4 regions of the Pseudoalteromonas sp. APC 3893 genome follow, and region 4 is predicted to be linked to each of the others. Evidence: predicted binding sites of a transcription regulator. Region 4 holds the regulator's gene; each other region holds the start of a gene.
What was found. Region 4 encodes sigma-54, which starts transcription at its own class of promoters, with help from an activator protein. Its sites were predicted from a motif close to GTTGGCACGNNNNTNGNNT; they were not measured.
Positions count from the first base shown of each region.

Region 1: a site for sigma-54 is predicted at 1,277-1,295, ahead of QMA12_RS15390 (hemerythrin domain-containing protein). Genes of this name have one in related genera too.
Region 2: a site for sigma-54 is predicted at 779-797, ahead of nirB (nitrite reductase large subunit NirB). Genes of this name have one in related genera too.
Region 3: a site for sigma-54 is predicted at 1,297-1,315, ahead of QMA12_RS07345 (flagellar basal body rod protein FlgF). Genes of this name have one in related genera too.

Region 1 covers NZ_JASDCD010000014.1:101,077-103,286, reverse strand. Annotated here, with positions in the region: gene QMA12_RS15400 (TonB-dependent receptor) at 1-192, opposite strand, end outside; gene QMA12_RS15395 (hypothetical protein) at 356-769, shown strand; gene QMA12_RS15390 (hemerythrin domain-containing protein) at 816-1,241, opposite strand; gene QMA12_RS15385 (S9 family peptidase) at 1,431-2,210, opposite strand, start outside.
Region 2 covers NZ_JASDCD010000002.1:56,561-58,770, reverse strand. Annotated here, with positions in the region: gene QMA12_RS04365 (LysR family transcriptional regulator) at 1-668, shown strand, start outside; gene nirB (nitrite reductase large subunit NirB) at 950-2,210, shown strand, end outside.
Region 3 covers NZ_JASDCD010000003.1:282,061-284,270, forward strand. Annotated here, with positions in the region: gene flgG (flagellar basal-body rod protein FlgG) at 1-472, opposite strand, end outside; gene QMA12_RS07345 (flagellar basal body rod protein FlgF) at 494-1,258, opposite strand; gene flgE (flagellar hook protein FlgE) at 1,405-2,210, opposite strand, start outside.
Region 4 covers NZ_JASDCD010000011.1:135,078-137,287, reverse strand. Annotated here, with positions in the region: gene lptB (LPS export ABC transporter ATP-binding protein) at 1-288, shown strand, start outside; gene QMA12_RS13670 (RNA polymerase factor sigma-54) at 357-1,853, shown strand; gene hpf (ribosome hibernation promoting factor) at 1,884-2,171, shown strand; gene ptsN (PTS IIA-like nitrogen regulatory protein PtsN) at 2,176-2,210, shown strand, end outside.

The DNA.
Region 1 (2,210 bases), on a different contig from region 4:
TGTGATGGCACGGGCTATATCTGTAAGTGCCAAGTCGTCACCAAACGAACCGCTGATTGTTGCATCTTTAGGCGATAATTGCTGTGCTGATAGTTTATCTGCCAATACATGTATGACTTCAATATCTTTGTTTGCATTTGCTAACGATGTAAAGCTGGCGCAAATGCTTAGGGCTAAAAATGCATATTTCAAAATGATCTCACTACTGTTTCTTATATGTACGTTTAATGAGACCTTTATGGGGTAAAAATACTTTCACAAATTTTTCAATTATTTATATTTAAATTTTTTTGTAATAAATTAATAGTTAGTCGGTCTTGTTGTTTTTAGTAGTAAAAACCCGAAAGGAAAACCAATGACTCAGACAATAACAGCTGATACCCAAAACCGCCTGCAATGGTCGCTATTTTCATTACGTTTAGGTGTATTTATAGTAATGCTTATGTGGACCTTAGATAAGTTTGTAAATCCTGGGCACAGCGCCCGTATTTTTGAACACTTTTATGGCATCAGTGGCTCAACAGATATCGTTGCGTATGTTTTAGGTGCGCTACAATTAATATTGGTTTTAGCATTTATGGCTGGCGTTAAAAAACGCGTTACGTATGGCTTAATCTTTTTAATGCATGGTGCGTCGACACTTTCATCATACGCACAATATATTGATGGCTTTAATAACTTGTTATTCTTTACCGCATGGCCGATGTGGGCAGCGTGTTTTGCATTGTATCTATTACGTGATCAAGATGTGAAATTCACAGTAAAATAAAAACAGCAAAAGCCGCGTTATACGCGGCTTTGTTTAAAAAGGTTAACTAATGCATAGCATTATTGTATTTTTCAGCCAACACTTGTTTCTGGTGTTGCGTTAACGCCTTACCTGCCAATTGAAATACTTCTTGCTCTTCTTCATCAAGATGATGATGCACAATATGATGCAATTTTTTAGCGGTTACTAGCCAGCCAGGAGAGCTCATTTCAGTTTGTTCAAGCTCTTCAACCAATTCATCAATATCATGATGCTCAGCTACACTGTGACGTGCTTTGTCTTGTGTTAAGTCATCACACATCAGCGGATTATAGAAAAACCGTTCTTCAAATTTAGCGTGCTCTTCTAACTCGGTTTTTAAATCGTTCATTAACTTTTGACGTTTTGCTGAGTCACCATGTGTTTCAATTAGTGCATCGACAAGTGAACGTTGCTTATCGTGATCGTGACGTAATGCTTCAAAAATATTCATGATGTTTCCTTGCTTTGCTCATTTGTAGGTTTAAATTGCAAGGCTCAAGCCAAATTATAAAGTCATGTTTTTAATAAGGTTTAATTGTTTTATGTGTTGGGTAGGGCAAAACAGTGTAAAAGTTACCGATTAAAATGAAAAAGGCCAACACTGTGGTTGGCCTGATAATCTAAGCTTTGTCGCTAAGAATTACTTATTTGCGTCTTTAACCGTTTTAAGTTTAGCTGCATGATCAATTTCAAATGCAGGCATGTCTTTATTGCCGTCGATTAAGTAGTTATCCATCCAGCGCATTAAACGTAAGCTGTAATCGTATTGCGCAGCGACTTTACGGTTGCCATGCCCTTCGCCAGGGTAATATACAAGGCGTACATCTTTACCTTGCACTTTCATGTAACGGTACATTTCCATTGATTGCGCAGGGTGAACACGTGGGTCATCTTTACCATGCATAATTAATAACGGGGTTTCAGATTGACCCGCCCAGTATATTGGGCTGCGCTCTAAGTACCATTGCCATTTATCCCATGGATATGAACGCGCATGTACTAGGTTCATTTCATTTGAAATATCAGTAGTACCAAATTTAGATAACTGATTTGTAACGCCTACAAACATTACACTTGCAGCGAAATGTTTAGTCAGTTTAGTCGCTGCCCACGCAGATGCATAACCGCCATAAGAGCCACCAGTGATACCTACACGTTTAGTATCTACTAAGCCCATGTCAACAAGGTGGTTTTTAAAATCAACCAAGTCATCAAACTCTTTACCAGCATAGTCGTTTTGACCAAGCTTAGAGTATTCAACCCCTTTACCGGTTGAACCACGGTAGTTAGGATAAAATACTGCATAACCACGTGCTGCCCCCATTTGACCTGGGCGCGAGTAATTCGTTATCCAACCATTCTTATCATGACTTTCAGGACCACCATGAACAGACATAATTAACGGGTAGCGAGTGCCTTC
Region 2 (2,210 bases), on a different contig from region 4:
ATGCCCAAGTCACTTTTAGGATAATGGCTAACGATTATTTAGAGTCTACCTTAGTTGCGCCCTTCATTACTGAACAACTCGAAAAACACCCTGGCCTTAATTTTGATGTGCTCAGTCCCAGTGACGTAAACCTTCAAGATATGGAAAAAGGCACTATTGATTTAGCAATCAATCGCTTTAATGGCATGCCTCGCTCATTTCATCAAGCCAGTGTATGGCGCGATAATTATTGCTGCTTAATGCACCCTAATAATCGTTATTTAAATAAACCTGATCTACAAAGCTACTTAGCTGCGCAGCACATATGGGTTAATAGAGCCGGTTGGGGGGCTGAAGCCGCCGTTACGAATAAGTCAGGCAGTCAAAAGCTAGGCTGGGTTGATGAGGCTCTGTGGCAATTAGAGCAAACACGACATATCCGGGTGTCCACCCGCCACTATATGGTGGCAAGCTTACTTTGCCAATCGGCAAAACTTATCGCCACTTTGCCTCGTCGACAAGCCATGCTCCTTGCTAAACATACAGATTTAGTTATCAGCCCAGTGCCATTTCAAGTGGTCCCGATTGAAATAAAGATGTTGTGGAGCCCACTGCTACATCATGCCAGCCCGCACCAATGGCTACGCCGTGAATTACTGAACTTTGCAAGCACCGTCGCAGATCGTTAAGTATCATTGTACCGACCAAGATGGTGCTAAGGCGCACTAAAATAGATCAATACTTCGTTATGATTTCATTCTCCACTTATAAATTACACTTAAATTCAACAACTTAATAAGTTGGCACTTTATCTGCTTTATAAGAATTAAGAGCACTTAATTGCGCTTACTAAAACAATAAAAAAAACAACTTAAATTTTAGGCAAAGAAGCCCGCATACTTACTGTTTTATTACTTTAAGTGGCGGGCTTTTTTGTGTTTGTAAAACCGTCAAAACTAAGGAATACCACATGCAAACACCCCAACAAATTCTCGTCATTGGTAATGGCATGGTGGGTCATCACTTTGTAGAGCAAATGCGTGCCAGCGATGCGAATGCTGTCATAACCGTGTTATGCGGTGAGGTTCATTTAGCCTATGACCGCGTATATCTATCGAGCGTTTTTGATGGTAAAAGCCCTGCTGATTTAGCTTTAACAACTGCAGAAAACTATCAGCAACTCAATATAAGTGTACACACTAATACATGGGTTGATCAGATAGATAAACAAAATAAAGTTGTTAAAACAACAACTGGTCAGCAATATGACTACGATAAACTTGTTATAGCAACCGGCTCATACCCATTTGTACCGCCAATTCCTGGTAATGATCAGCCCCATTGTTTGGTTTATCGTACATTAGAAGATTTAGAAGCAATTCAACAAAGCGCCAAAGTGAGTAAAGTAGGTGTGGTAGTGGGTGGTGGTCTATTAGGTCTTGAGGCCAGTAATGCCCTAAAACAACTTGGGTTAGATACGCATGTGGTCGAATTTGCGCCACAACTTATGGGTGTACAACTTGATGAAGTTGGTGGTGAATTACTTAAAAATAAAATAGAACAATTAGGTGTTACCGTTCATACCGGTAAAGCCACACAAGAAATTGTCAAAGGGGAGCAATGCCGTTACCGAATGAACTTCAGCGATGGCTGTCACCTTGAAACAGATATTATTTTATTCTCGGCTGGCATTCGCCCATACGATCAATTAGGCCGTGCCACAGAGCTTGAAATAGGTCCCCGAGGCGGTATTGTTATCAACAATCAATGCCAAACATCTGATCCGGATATTTATGCTATCGGTGAATGCGCCTTGTGGAGCAATTTCATATTTGGTTTAGTTGCACCTGGTTATAATATGGCGCGTGTTGTCGCAAGTCAGTTCAGTGGTGGTGATTTAGCCTTCTCTGGCGCCGATATGAGCACTAAATTAAAATTACTTGGTGTTGAAGTGGGCTCAATTGGTGATGCTCACGGCAAAACCGAAAATTGTAAAGAGATGGTCTATCAAGACCCTATTCGTGGTAGTTACAAAAAAATCGTTTTTAATGAGCAAACAGACAAATTAATTGGTGCCGTACTTGTTGGCGATACCAGTGATTACGATACATTACTGCAATACATGTTGAACGACATGACCCTACCAGAAAACCCTGAATGTTTAATTTTACCAGTAACTGGTGACGCTCCAACACTTTCTAGTTCAGCACTTCCAGATGCCGCAACGATTT
Region 3 (2,210 bases), on a different contig from region 4:
CTTCACCATCTTGCGATACAGTAATTGATTGTGCGTCATCAGGTACATTCATCTCTGGTTGAATAGGAAAGCCAGCACCTGCTGTGACAATTCGACCGTCTTCATCGGTGGTAAATTGTCCGTTACGTGAGTACGCAATATTACCGTCGGGTTGTAGTACTTCAAAAAAGCCTGAACCCGATATCATCCAATCCAATGAGTTTTCAGTGGTAAGCATGTTACCTTGAGAAAAGTTCTTTTGGTTAGCAACCACTTTAGCACCGGCACCTAACATCAAGCCCGATGGCATTTCAGTGTCTTGTGAAGAGCGCCCACCTGGTTGATTGATATTTTGATAGAGTAAATCTTCAAATACAGCACGGCTTTTTTTATACCCAACGGTACTGGCATTGGCTAAGTTATTTGAGATAACCGATATATCGGTTTGTTGGGCATCTAAGCCTGTTTTACTGATCCATAATGCAGGATTCATATTAATGTCCTCTCAATTAGGTTAAACAATGCGCAGCAATTGGGTATGACGCTCGTCAATTTCTTCTGCTGTTTTCATTAACTTAACTTGTAATTCAAATTGGCGTTGATGGCTTATCATATCCACCATTTCATGTACCGGATTCACGTTTGACATTTCAAGCGTGCCGCTCATAACTTTTACGTTTTGCGAGATATCACAAAAGCCACATAAATCATCTTCTAGTTTATCGGCTTTAGGACGAAACAAGCCGTCGTTGCCTTTTTCAAGCTGAGTGTTATCCGCTTCGATAACCTTTAAACGATCAACCACTTCTAAAAAGTTAGCCGGCGCCCCTTGGGGGCGTACTTGAATTGATCCGTCTTCACTAAACTCCACTTTTTCAATCGGTAGAGGTAAAATAATAGGCCCACCCGCGCCAACAACTTGACGACCATGACTGGTAATTAACGCACCATCGGGGGTAATATTTAAAGTACCTGTTTTTGTATAAGCTTCATTACCTTGGGCATCTTGAACGGTTAGCCAACCTTTATCGCTCATCGCAATATCTAAATCACGGCCGGTTTCAACAATGCCCCCGGAGGTCATATTTGAACCTGGACGCTCTTGCATGGAAAAGACGCGCGTAGGTAAGCCTTCACCAAATGCTTGCATAGACCTTGCTTGTGCAAAATCAGCTTTAAAGCCAGTGGTGTTAGCATTGGCTAAGTTATTTGCTTTGAGCGCAAGGCCCCGCATACTTTGCTTAGCCCCTGACGCTGCAATGTAAACCATCTTATCCATAACATCGACTCACGTTAAAAAATCTATATTAGAGATAAATGCAAAATAAGTGCCACAATAATTTGACAGTAAAAATACACTGATAAGAAATAAAAAAGGCTGCCCGAATTGGCAGCCTTGGTGTCGGATTAGTATAATATTCGCTATTAACGAATTTGCAGGATGCTTTGCTGAATTGTTGAGTTCACCTCAAGCGCTCGCGAATTAGCCTGGAAGTTACGCTGCGCACTAATCAAATCGACCAGCTCATTAGTTAAGTTCACATTTGATTGCTCAAGCGCCGATGAGCTAATTTTACCAAACGCGCCCGAATTAGCTTCCCCAGCTATCGGCTCACCAGAGGTTAAGCTTTTCTTCCATGATGTATTACCCACTTGTTGTAAGCCCTGTGAATTTGAAAAACGAGTTAACGCAACTTGCCCTAAATAATTAGAATCACCATTACTATAAGAAGCAACTATTTTTCCATCAACACCAATATCAATATTTGCCAACCGGCCCACTGCTGCGCCATCTTGGTCTAATACTTTATTTTCAAAAGAACCTGCGTGCTGCGTAGGTATTTTTGAAGAAGTGCCCGCTTCATCACGCCAATTGATCGTTACATTATTAGGGAAACTAGCACCGTTACTTAAAATCCCAGTCAGGTTAGTACCATCGAAGACCACTGAATCAAATGTACTTGCCGCATTAGGATTACCGTTAGTATTGAGTGGTAACCCGTTTGCATCAAACTGAAATGTTGAAATAGGAGTAAATGGCCCTGTAGCACCTTGCGGGGTGCCATCTGGATTGACAACTTGACCGTCTAATGTCGAATAAACTTCCCATTCGTTAGCATTTCCTGTAACAGCCGCATCTGTTTTCACAAAGTACAATTGCATAGTATGCGATTCACCTAACGAATCATAAACATTCGTTGAGGTAGAATGAGTAAATGAGCCAGATTGGC
Region 4 (2,210 bases):
GAAATTGCGCGTGCTTTAGCCGCAAATCCTAAATTTATTCTGTTAGATGAGCCTTTTGCTGGTGTTGATCCCATTTCAGTGTTAGATATAAAGAAGATTATCGAGCACCTTAAAAACCGTGGCATCGGTGTACTAATAACCGACCATAATGTAAGAGAAACCCTTGATGTTTGTGAAAAAGCCTACATAGTTTCTCATGGGGAGTTAATTGCGTCAGGAACTCCTGAGCATGTACTTGCCAACCAAACAGTTCGCGATGTATATCTGGGTGAGCAATTTAGGCTATAAAGCAACGCTCAGCTAACTATCTGCTAAACTAAATTATGACAACACAATAAAAGGATTGTTAGAGATAAATGAGGCAATCACTCCAGCTGCGCATGGGCCAGCAACTTACAATGACTCCACAACTGCAACAAGCAATTCGCTTATTGCAGTTAAGTACATTGGATCTCCAGCAAGAAATTCAAGAAGCACTCGACAGTAACCCACTGCTTGAAGTCGAAGAGCAAGAGTTTGGTGACGAAACGGCTGGCAAAAATGAACAAAAACAAGATACCGAAGACGTCACAGTAAGTGCTTCTGCCGATGAGACACCAAGCGAATACGAACAAGAAAGCAGTGAAGCACTTAATAAAGACACAGTAAGTGACGATATGGCTATGGATGTGACCTGGGATGAGTACATGAGCGCCGCTCCTGCCAGCTCATCAGGCCCGATGCCTGAAGATGAATCTATTTATCAAGGGGCTTCAACCGAAACCTTGCATGAATATATTATGTGGCAGTTACAGCTAACCCCATTTAGTCCGACCGACGAGGCGATTGCGATTGCCATTGTCGAAGCTATCGACGATTCAGGTATTTTAACCTTAAGCTGTGAAGACATTGCTGAAAGCCTAAATAAAGATAATAACGAAGAAGAAATTGAGCTTGATGAAGTTCAGGCGGTTCTAAAACGTATTCAGTTGTTTGACCCAATTGGTATTGGCGCACGTAGCTTGCAAGAATGTTTATGTATTCAACTAAATCAATTTGACCCCGCAACTCCTTGGATTAGCGAAACAAAAATGATTTTAACTGAACATATCGATTTATTAGCCAGCCGCGACTACCGAACTTTGATGAAAAAGACTAAGCTTAAGGAAGATGAGCTTAAAGAAGTGATGACACTCATCCACAGTCTAAACCCAAAGCCTGCGGATAGCATCGTACGTGAAGAATCTGAATACGTTATTCCAGATGTCTCAGTAAAGAAAATTAAAGGCCGTTGGATTGTTGAGTTAAATCCCGATAGCATGCCTAAAATTAGAGTAAACAGCCAATATGCGGCTATGTCTCGCTCGGTTAAATCGAGTAGCGACAGCCAGTTTATTCGTTCACACTTGCAAGAAGCAAAATGGTTTATAAAAAGTTTAGAAAGCCGTAATGACACATTACTCAAAGTAACCAACTGCATCGTTAAACAGCAGCAGGGATTTTTTGAACATGGTCCCGAAGCAATGCGCCCTATGGTATTAAACGATGTTGCTGAAATGGTCGAGATGCATGAATCAACCATCTCACGGGTTACCACGCAAAAGTACATGCACACCCCAAGAGGAATTTTTGAGTTAAAATATTTTTTCTCAAGTCATGTAAGCACTGAAAACGGTGGGGAATGTTCGTCTACAGCGATCCGTGCATTAATAAAAAAATTAATTAGCGCAGAAAACTCAGCGAAACCATTGAGTGATAGCAAAATTGCAGATATATTGGCAGAGCAAGGTATCAAAGTAGCTAGACGTACAATCGCAAAATATCGCGAGTCACTGGCTATTCCACCGTCAAATCAAAGAAAGAGCTTGATTTAAGGCGTAAAAAAACAAAGAAGGAAAATGCTTATGCAACTGAATTTAACTGGTCGTCACGTAGAAATTACCGATTCACTTAGAGACTATGTACACAATAAGTTTGCAAAGCTTGAAAGGCACTTTGATCATATAAACAACGTGCACGTCATTTTAGACGTAGAAAAGCTAAGCCAAAAAGCAGAAGCCACAATACACCTCAGTGGTGCTGATTTATTTGCTTCAACAGAACACCAAGACATGTACGCTGCGATTGACGCCCTAATAGATAAACTAGATCGTCAAGTTATCAAACACAAAGAGAAGCACGCTCGACACTAATATTATGAAACTAAGTTCACTTACTTGTAAGGACTGCAG